Regions from separate parts of the Streptomyces sp. NPDC006335 genome, predicted to be linked through region 2. Evidence: riboswitches for the same ligand, from Rfam matches in the RefSeq annotation. Region 2 holds a riboswitch; each other region holds the start of a gene.
What was found. Region 2 has a riboswitch for cyclic di-AMP ahead of ABZ098_RS39135 (M23 family metallopeptidase). Riboswitches for the same ligand answer to the same signal wherever they lie in the genome.

Region 1: another riboswitch for cyclic di-AMP. It lies ahead of ABZ098_RS22045 (transglycosylase family protein); the one in region 2 lies ahead of ABZ098_RS39135 (M23 family metallopeptidase).
Region 3: another riboswitch for cyclic di-AMP. It lies ahead of ABZ098_RS14280 (peptidoglycan DD-metalloendopeptidase family protein); the one in region 2 lies ahead of ABZ098_RS39135 (M23 family metallopeptidase).

The regions. Positions count from the first base shown of each region.
Region 1 is NZ_JBEXQX010000007.1:310,063-313,329, forward strand. Features, by position in the region: gene ABZ098_RS22035 (cytochrome P450) at 1-56, shown strand, start outside; gene ABZ098_RS22040 (transglycosylase family protein) at 247-1,215, shown strand; cyclic di-AMP (ydaO/yuaA leader) riboswitch at 1,421-1,588, shown strand; gene ABZ098_RS22045 (transglycosylase family protein) at 1,592-2,281, shown strand; gene eno (phosphopyruvate hydratase) at 2,579-3,267, shown strand, end outside.
Region 2 is NZ_JBEXQX010000022.1:109,575-112,841, forward strand. Features, by position in the region: gene ABZ098_RS39115 (dihydrofolate reductase family protein) at 1-126, opposite strand, end outside; gene ABZ098_RS39120 (MarR family transcriptional regulator) at 241-750, shown strand; gene ribA (GTP cyclohydrolase II) at 872-1,513, shown strand; tRNA gene ABZ098_RS39130 (tRNA-Met) at 1,621-1,694, shown strand; cyclic di-AMP (ydaO/yuaA leader) riboswitch at 2,014-2,172, shown strand; gene ABZ098_RS39135 (M23 family metallopeptidase) at 2,184-3,209, shown strand.
Region 3 is NZ_JBEXQX010000004.1:99,809-103,075, forward strand. Features, by position in the region: gene ABZ098_RS14275 (alpha-galactosidase) at 1-1,576, shown strand, start outside; cyclic di-AMP (ydaO/yuaA leader) riboswitch at 1,885-2,043, shown strand; gene ABZ098_RS14280 (peptidoglycan DD-metalloendopeptidase family protein) at 2,048-2,986, shown strand.

The DNA of each region.
Region 1 (3,267 bases), on a different contig from region 2:
GGCTCATCATGCGTGGACTGCGCACTTTGCCCGTGGAGTTCACGCCCGTCCGGTAATCGACCGAGGGGTCCGGCCTATCCCGGCGGGGTGCCGCGTAAACATGACGCGCCCTCAAGTCTGTGATCTTCACGTGATCTACGCGGCATTAACTTGTGACAAGTGATCGAATCCCTATACGTTCACGGACCAGCGCGGCCCCGTACCACCCGCCGCGCCGGTACTTGCTGTCTCGGGAAAGGTCCCTCCATGCTCTCCGGGAACGGTCGTCACCGTCGCCCCCGTCAGGCTCCGGCCCTCCTCGTGGCGGCCGGTGTGACGGGATCCGCCATCGCGATCCCACTGCTCGGGGCGACCGGCGCGAGCGCCGCCACCGGCACCACGTGGGACCGGGTCGCGGAGTGCGAGAGCGGTGGCTCCTGGAGCGCCAACGACGGCAACGGCTACTACGGCGGCCTCCAGATGTCCCAGGAGAACTGGGAGAAGTACGGCGGCCTCGAATACGCCGAGACGGCGGACCTGGCCAGCCGCAACCAGCAGATAGCCGTGGCCGAGAAGCTCCTCGCGGACCAGGGCATCGCCGCCTGGCCGACCTGTGGACTGCTCGGCGGTCTCAGCAAGGACTCCAGCTCGGCCGACGTCGACACGGGCGTGGGGAGCGACACCCCCTCTGCCTCGCCGTCCGGATCGTCCGGATCGTCCGGTTCCTCGAACTCGTCGGGCTCCGAGGAGTCTTCCGGGCTGCTCGACGCGCTGGACGGTTCGTCCGCGACGCCCTCGCCGTCGGGTACTCCCTCCAGCGGCGACAGTCCCGCCAAGTCGGACAAAAAGAACTCTTCGGAGTCCGAGAGCTCCGTGAAGGATGACGCCCAGCCCTCCGACAGCTCGCCCGTAGTGAGTCCAGAAGAGGATGAAGCGGACAAGTCGTGGCAGGAGGGCAGCTCTTCGGCCCTCGTCGACGTCGGCGCCCTCGGCTCCGGCAAGCACCGCGGCGACAGTGCCGAGGAGAATGTGACCAAGAGCGCAGCCTCCTCCTCGGCCGGCCGTCACGCCGCCCGCACCTACACGGTCCGGGAGGGTGACTCCCTCGTCTCCATCGCCGACTCCCTTGGCCTCGACGGCGGATGGCGTGCCCTCTACGCCGAGAACAAGGACCGCATCGGAGCTGACCCGAGCAACATCGTCGCCGGTCAGACGCTCGACACAGGGGCTGAATAGGGTCGAAAAGACCTGAAAAACAGCGGGAGTTCACGTCACACTTCGCACCGAATGTCCACTTTGGTGAAAGTGTGGGATGAGTCTCAGAAGCCCTGATCGTCTTTGAAATTCCGCCGAGCGCGTGTCTACGGTCGTGACCGCTCGGCAACCCGAGCCCCGTCTGTCGCAACGCCGAATCCTGCCAGCGGCCGTACGGGAACAGTCGTCGCGTCAAGCGCCGTAGGCAGGAGCGGGGGACCCAAGGTAAGTGCCGGGCCCAGCAGTTCACGCTGGACCGGCTTGGGGTTAAGTCGCGCACCGCGAGGTGTGCGACCGGGCAACTCAACCGGCCCGAACCCGACAGCTCACCTCGCAGGCGTCGGTGAGGGGATCCACCATGCTGTTTTCCGGCAAGGGCAAGCACCGTCGTCCGTCCAAGGCCACCCGCGCCGCCGCGCTCGCCGGCGTCACCGGTGTCGCCATCGCCGCCCCGCTGATGGCGGCCGGCAGCGCCTCCGCCGCCACCGCCTCCGAGTGGGACGCCGTGGCCCAGTGCGAGTCCGGCGGCAACTGGTCCATCAACACCGGCAACGGCTACTACGGCGGCCTGCAGTTCTCCGCCTCCACCTGGGCCGCGTACGGCGGCACGCAGTACGCCGCGCAGGCCAACCAGGCCAGCAAGTCCCAGCAGATCGCCGTGGCCGAGAAGGTCCTCGCCTCCCAGGGCAAGGGTGCCTGGCCGGTCTGCGGCAAGGGGCTGTCCAGCGCCGGCTACAGCGGCGGCTCGTCCTCCTCCAGCTCGAACTCCAGCTCCTCGAACTCGGGCACCAGCACGCGCTCGACCGACGAGCAGAGCGCCTCCCGCTCGAACGACCGCCCGGCGGCCAAGAAGACCGTCACCACCCCGACCGGCAAGAAGGTCAAGAAGGGCGATGGCGAGTACAAGGTCGTCAAGGGTGACACCCTCAGCTCGATCGCCGAGAAGCACAAGGTCAAGGGCGGCTGGCAGAAGCTGTTCGAGCTGAACAAGGACATCATCGACGACGCCGACTTCATCTTCCCGGGTCAGCAGCTGCACCTGAAGTAAGAGACCTGGCTGAACCACAGGGCCCTCACAGCCGTGTCCTCCAGGATGAAGGCCTCGTGAGGGTCACCCCCCGTCCCCCACGGGCTCCCCGCTCCGGTGCGTGTTCCCCCGTACGCACCGGGGCGGGGTTTTTTCATGCCCCGGCGCCGACCGGTCTTTGTTCAGTTCAGAAACAATTTACTCTCGGTTCTGTCCAGGGGGCGGTCCACACGGTGGCCGATCCCCCGGAGCCGGTTAGGCTCGGACTCGCAGAACCCACCGCGGTCCCGGCGGACCGTGTCACATCCCAAGAAGGAGATGCTCGTGCCGTCCATCGACGTCGTCGTAGCCCGGGAAATCCTGGACTCCCGAGGCAACCCCACGGTCGAGGTCGAGGTCGGCCTCGACGACGGCAGCACCGGTCGTGCCGCCGTCCCCTCCGGCGCCTCCACGGGCGCCTTCGAGGCCATCGAGCTGCGCGACGGTGACCCGAACCGCTACCAGGGCAAGGGTGTCGAGAAGGCGGTCCTCGCCGTCATCGAGCAGATCGGCCCGGAGCTCGTCGGCTACGACGCCACCGAGCAGCGCCTGATCGACCAGGCGATGTTCGACCTGGACGCCACCGACAACAAGGGCTCGCTCGGCGCCAACGCCATCCTCGGCGTCTCCCTGGCCGTCGCCCACGCCGCCTCCGAGGCCAGCGACCTCCCGCTCTTCCGCTACCTGGGCGGCCCGAACGCGCACCTGCTGCCGGTGCCGATGATGAACATCCTGAACGGCGGCTCGCACGCCGACTCCAACGTGGACATCCAGGAGTTCATGATCGCCCCGATCGGCGCGGAGTCCTTCTCCGAGGCGCTGCGCTGGGGCACCGAGGTCTACCACACCCTCAAGAAGGTCCTGAAGAGCAAGGGCCTGTCCACCGGCCTCGGCGACGAGGGCGGCTTCGCGCCGAACCTCGAGTCCAACCGCGCCGCCCTGGACCTCATCCTCGAGGCGATCAAGGA
Region 2 (3,267 bases):
GGCGCGGACCTCGTCGACGCGGTCGAAGTCGGCCGGGCTGGACAGGAGGAGGCGGTCGGGGCCGGTGTCGTCGAGGTAGCCGTCGAGGGAGACCGCGGCGGAGAGGAGGACGTAGGGGTGGGGCATCGGCGGGGTTCCTCTCGGAAACGGGTGCGGGAGCTTCAGAGCACTTCAGGTGCTTCAGAGCACTTCGGAGCGGCGGGGCTTGGTTCAAGTTTGAAGCAAACCTACACTGGGACCATGACGACCCGCTGGCTCAGCCCCGACGAGCAGCGAGCCTGGCGTGCGTACATCGCCGCCTCGCTCCTCCTGGAGGACACCATCGACCGGCAGCTCCAGCAGGAGGCCGGCATGCCGCACCTGTACTACTCCATCCTGGCCAACCTCTCCGAGACCCCGGAGCGCCGGCTGCGGATGACCGATCTCGCCGAGGGGCTGAAGATCACCCGGCCCCGGCTGACGTACGCCGTCGCCCGGCTGGAGAAGGACGGGCTGGTGCGGCGCGAGAGCTGCCAGTGGGACAAGCGGGGCAGCATCGCGGTCCTCACGGACGAGGGTATGGCGGTGCTGGAGCGGGCTGCGCCGGGGCATGTGGAGACGGTCCGTGCCGCGCTCTTCGACCGGCTCACCCCGGAGCAGGTGGGGCAGTTGGAGGAGATCTTCTCCAGTGTCACCGCGGGGCTCCAGGGGGAGGGCGGCCCCTCGGAGGAGGTCCCGTGGCGTCGGCGGTCGTCCCCGTCCTGTTCCTGAGCACGCGCGTGTGACGAGCGCCATAAAGTCGTTGCTTCAAATTTAAAGCATAGGGTAGGGTCTCGATCAGTAGAACTGCTTCAAATCTGAAGCAGGTATGCCTACGGACCGGAGTATCCGCATGCCCGACCTGCCCGCCGCCACCCAGCGCTCCCGCGTCCGCGTCCCGCTGCGCTTCGGGGACGGCTACCGCGTAGACGCCGAGCTCGTCACCTTCCACGGCCTGACCGACGGGCGCGAGCACCTCGCCGTCGTCCTCGGCGACCCCGCCCCCGGTACCGCCCCGCTGGTGCGGCTGCACTCCGAGTGCCTCACCGGCGACGTCTTCGGCTCCGCCCGCTGCGACTGCGGCCCGCAGCTGCGCGAGGCGGTCGAGCGCATAGCCGAGCGCGGTGGCGTCCTGCTCTACCTCCGCCAGGAGGGCCGCGGCATCGGCCTCTACAACAAGCTCGACGCGTACGCCCTCCAGGACCAGGGCCTCGACACCTACGCGGCGAACACCGCGCTGGGCCTGCCCGAGGATGCCCGCGACTACACGGCGGCCGCGCAGATGCTCCAGGCCCTCGGGATCGACCGGCTCGACCTGCTCTCCAACAACCCCGACAAGGCGGGCCAGTTGCGCGACCTCGGCATCGACGTCCGCGACCGGGTCCCCACCGGTGTCTTCACCACCGCGCACAACGTCCGCTACCTGCGCGCCAAGGTCCTCCAGACCCAGCACACGCTGCCGCTGGGCGAATTGACCGAACTCGGCGTCGGCTGAACGTCACCTGGGCGGTGGCCGACCCCGCTCGGTGCCGCCGCGCGGTGCCTCTGAAACACCCCTGGCGCGAACCGCCCCGCGGATGACGTATGCTGGTCACACAACGACGCGGGGTGGAGCAGCTCGGTAGCTCGCTGGGCTCATAACCCAGAGGTCGCAGGTTCAAATCCTGTCCCCGCTACTCAAGGCTCAGGGCCGGATTCCAGTTACTGGATCCGGCCCTGAGTGTTTTCGCGGCAGCGGCACGCCGTCGGCGCGCTTCGTGGCGTGATGTGACGTGCTGTGATCGGGTGAGCGCCCTCCGCACAACGACTGACACGCCGTCAACACCTGCCTGTCATCTGAGGCAAGGTCAACTCGCCCGTTTTTCGCCGTTCATGGGCCGTAAGTCCAGCGGGATTTCGTTAATGATCAAGCGGAACAGCTTGGAATCGGGCCCCCGGGTCTATTAACGTTCGATAACGCAGCGCGGTCGTCCCAGCCGTCACAAGAGACGGCTCCGTGCTCACGCGCCGAATTCCGCAAGGGAACCGGGGAACCACCACCTTGGGGTGAATCGCTCGTCAGTCCGCCGTGGCAACACGGCGGGTATACGCGCGTAGGAGACCTTCCTGCTCCGAACCCGTCAGCTAACCCGGTAGGCGAGAAGGAAGGAAAGGAGCGCGCCCACGTGGCGTCCAACCCGCCTGCCCCCGAGGCGCCGTACGTTCCGAGCGACACCCTCGTGTACGGCGGCTACCGTGCCGACGACGAGGCTCCGCTCGGCGAGTGGAACCCGACCGCGGACTCCCTCGCTCCCGTACGAGGCCGGCATCGCGTCGCCAAGCAGCGTGGCGGGGGCTTCGCCCGTAGCTCCACCGTCCTGGGCGTCGGCGTCATAGCCGCGGTCAGCGCGGGCGGGATGGCCAGCGCCAACACCGGCAAGCCGCCGGTCTCCATCTCGATGCCCGACCTGCCGAACGTGGGCTCGCTCATCTCGGACGACTCCGACACCGCCGCGGACGACACGAGCGCCTTCAGCAGCGTCGGCGCCACCAGCGCCGCCACCGCCGAGGGCACCTCGGACGCCGGTGAGGCACTGCGCTCGCGCATCCTGGCCCAGGCCGAGCTCCAGCAGGACCAGCTCGACACCAAGGCCGCCCAGGCCGTCGCGGACGCCGCCCAGAAGGAGGCCGACGCGGCCGCCGCCAAGGCGGAGAAGGAAGCCCAGGAGAAGGCCGCCGCCGCGAAGAAGAAGGCGGAGGAGGAGGCGGCGAAGAAGGCCGAGGCCGAGCGCCTGGCCGAGCTCGCCAAGCAGTACACGCTGCCGACCTCGTCGTACACCATCACCTCGACCTTCGGTCAGGCCGGCTCCCTGTGGTCCTCCGGCTACCACACGGGCCTCGACTTCGCCGCTCCCACGGGCACGCTCATCAAGGCGGTCCACAGCGGCACCATCACCGAGGCCGGCTGGGCCGGTTCCTACGGCTACCGCACGATCCTCACCCTCGACGACGGCACCGAGCTGTGGTTCTGCCACCAGTCCTCGATCAGCGTCAGCGTCGGCCAGAAGGTCGGCACCGGTGACGTCATCGGCCGCGTGGGCGCCACCGGCAACGTGACCGGCGCGCACCTGCACCTGGAGGTCCACCCGAACGGCTCGGCCGACGGGATCGACCCGGCGGCGTGGCTGCGCGGCAAGGGTCTCACCCCCTGAGGTCTTCCGCTTCCGAGGTCTTACGCGAACTCCGGCAGCCCTGACGACGTCCCCCCGA
Region 3 (3,267 bases), on a different contig from region 2:
CCGCTGGGCCGCCGAGTCCCTGCTCACGCGGACCCCCCTCACGTACGGCGAGAAGGTCGTCGGCAGCCGCCGCGGCCACACCGGGCACCAGCACCTGCCGTGGGTCGCGCTCGACACCGACGCCACCGAGGAGCGGGGCGAGGTCTACGGCGTCGCCCTCGGCTGGTCGGGTTCCTGGCGGATCGCCGTGGCGCAACTGCCCGACGCGCGTGTGCAGATCACCGGCGGCGCCGGATACGACGACTCGGGTCTGCTCCTGCTGGCGGCCGGGGAGTCCTTCACGACCCCCCTCTTCGCCGGTCTCTGGAGCGACGGCGGCTACGGCGGCGCGAGCCGCGCCTGGCACGCCTACCAGCGGGCGTACGTCATCCCGGACGCGGACCAGGACAGGCCCGTGCTGTTCAACTCCTGGGAGGCCACCAACTTCGACATCTCCGAGGAGCAGCAGGGCACCCTCGCCCGGCGGGCCGCGGCCATCGGTGTCGAGCTGTTCGTGGTGGACGACGGCTGGTTCGGCGCCCGGACCAGCGACCGGGCCGGGCTCGGCGACTGGACGCCCAACCCCGACCGCTTCCCGTCCGGCCTCAAGCCGCTCGCCGACTACGTGCGCGCGCTCGGCATGCAGTTCGGCATCTGGGTCGAGCCGGAGATGATCAACCCGGACAGCGAGCTGTACCGCGCCCACCCGGACTGGGTGCAGTACCAGACAGGGCGAAAGCGGACGGAGTTCCGCAACCAGCTCGTGCTGAACCTCGCGCGCGAGGACGTCCAGGAGTACTTGTGGGAGCAGCTCGACACTTTGCTCTCCTCGGCCCCGATCGACTATGTGAAGTGGGACTTCAACCGCTGCTTCACGGACGCGGGCTGGCCCGGTGAGCCCTACCCGCAGCGCCTGTGGGTCGACCATGTGCGCGGCTTCTACGCCCTCCTGGACCGGTTGCGGGCGGCTCACCCGGGTGTGGCCTTCGAGTCCTGCTCCGGGGGCGGTGGCCGGATCGACCTCGGGGTGCTGAGCCGTACCGACCAGGTGTGGACCTCGGACAACACCGACCCGCTCGACCGGCTCGCCATCCAGCACGGCTTCAGCCAGATCCATCCCGCGCGGGTGATGGCCGCCTGGGTCACCGACAGTCCCAACACCCAGCTCAACGACCGGGTGAGTTCTCTTCGGTTCCGGTTCGTGAGCGCGATGGCCGGCGTGCTCGGAGTCGGCGGCGACCTCGCGGAGTGGACCGAGGAGGAGCTGGCCGAAGCCGGTCGGTGGGTGAACCTCTACAAGGAGATCCGCCCCGTGGTGCAGCGCGGCGACCTCTACCGGCTGCGGCCTCCGCGGGGTGGGCTGAGCGCGGTGCAGTACGTCCTCGGGGACGAGACCGTCGTTCTCGCCTGGCTCCAGGCGCAGAAGTACGGCGAGTCGGTCCCCTCGCTGCGGCTGCGCGGACTTGACCCGACAGCAACGTACGAATGCCGTGAAACGGGCGAAGTGCACCGAGGGGGCGTACTGCTGCATCACGGACTTCGTACCGGCTTGCGCGGCGACTTCGATGCCACGGTTATCCGCCTGCGTCGCATCTAGGGCTTCTGTCCGAATTAATGGCTTCCTTCCAACTCCGCCCAAGATGAGGGTTCCTGTGAATTCGTGACGTGAGGAGCGTCATACCCGTGACCGTGTGTCGCCCGTCATGTTCACGTAATTCGCAGGTTTGGCAAGGGGATTTGTGTGGGGGAAGGGCGTCCGATTCACGCAGCGTGACCGGCAATTCTCATTAGGGATCAACAAAAACGCATACCCGCGCAACCTCTCACTTGTCCCTTTGCGTCTTGCTCGTTTACGTTCGCCACCGATCCGGTCGGACGCCCAATCCTGCCGCCGAACGGATTCCCCACACTCACTCACCCGTGCACGGCAGGAGCGGGGGACCCACAGGTATCAACGCCTGTTTCGGTTCCCGGAACAGGCTTGGGGTTAAGTCGCGTCTCGGCGCGGCCGGGCATCTCCAGCTCGCACCCGACAGCTCACCTCGCAGGCGCCGGAGAGGAATTCGCCATGCCCGCGAAGGGTAAGCACCGCCGTCCGAAGTCCCAGCGCTTCACCCGCTCGATCGCCGTCGCCGGAACCGGGGGTGCCGCGCTCGCCCTCCCGCTCATGGGGGCCACCGGCGCGCACGCCGCCACTTCCCAGTCCGTGTCGGAAAAAGCGGTTCAGTCGCTTCCGGTCACGCAGAAGTCCGCCGAGAAGTCCGCTGAAAAGACGGCTGCGAAGAAGAACTCCGCGAAGACCCCGACCGTACGCACCTATTCGGTGCGGGTCGGCGACTATCTCTCGAAGATCGCCGACGAACAGCACGTCAGCGGTGGCTGGAAGAAGCTCTACGCCGACAACCGTGAGGTCGTCGGCGACGACCCGTCGTTGATCCACCCGGGTCTGAAGCTCACGATCGGCAAGAAGGCCAAGGCGAGCACGGCGAAGACCCAGTCCTCGGCGCCGTCCTCGGCGAAGGCCGAGAAGACGGAGTCGAAGAAGTCGTCCTCGAAGCCGGCGACCGCCACCCAGAGCTCCGACACCGCCGGCTCCAGCGGCTACACCCTCCCGGTCAGCGGCGCCACCGTCGGCACCGGGTACCGCGTCGCGGGCAGCATGTGGTCCAGCGGCTACCACACCGGCGTCGACTTCGTCGTCCCGACCGGCACCTCCCTCAAGGCCGTGGCCGCGGGCACGGTCGTCTCCGCGGGCTGGGGCGGCGCCTACGGCAACCAGGTCGTCATCAAGCTGAACGACGGCTACTACGCCCAGTACGCCCACCTGTCCCAGCTCTCCGTGTCGGCCGGTCAGACCGTGACCGAGGGCCAGCAGATCGGCCTCTCCGGCGCAACCGGCAATGTGACCGGCCCGCACCTGCACTTCGAGATCCGCACCACGCCGGACTACGGCTCCGACGTGGACCCGGTCGCCTACCTCCGCTCGAAGGGCGTCGCCGTCGGCTGACGATGCCTCCCTGTGCCACCGAAGGCCGGACCCCGATCCCCGGGTCCGGCCTTCGGTGTTTTCTCGGAAGCCTTGAGAAGCCCACAGAAGCCTTTTGAGAAGCCTTCAGAAGCCTGAGAAGTCTTCAGAAGGGCTTCAGAAGCCTTCCGGAGTCTTTTCAGGAGCGGGAGGCCGACCGTGCTTGTCGGCGCCCGCATGGTCACTTCGTGGCGTTCTTGTGGCAGGCGCGCCCGAGGCGTCGACAGGTGGGGGAGGGGCGCGGCAGAGTGAACTCCGTTGCT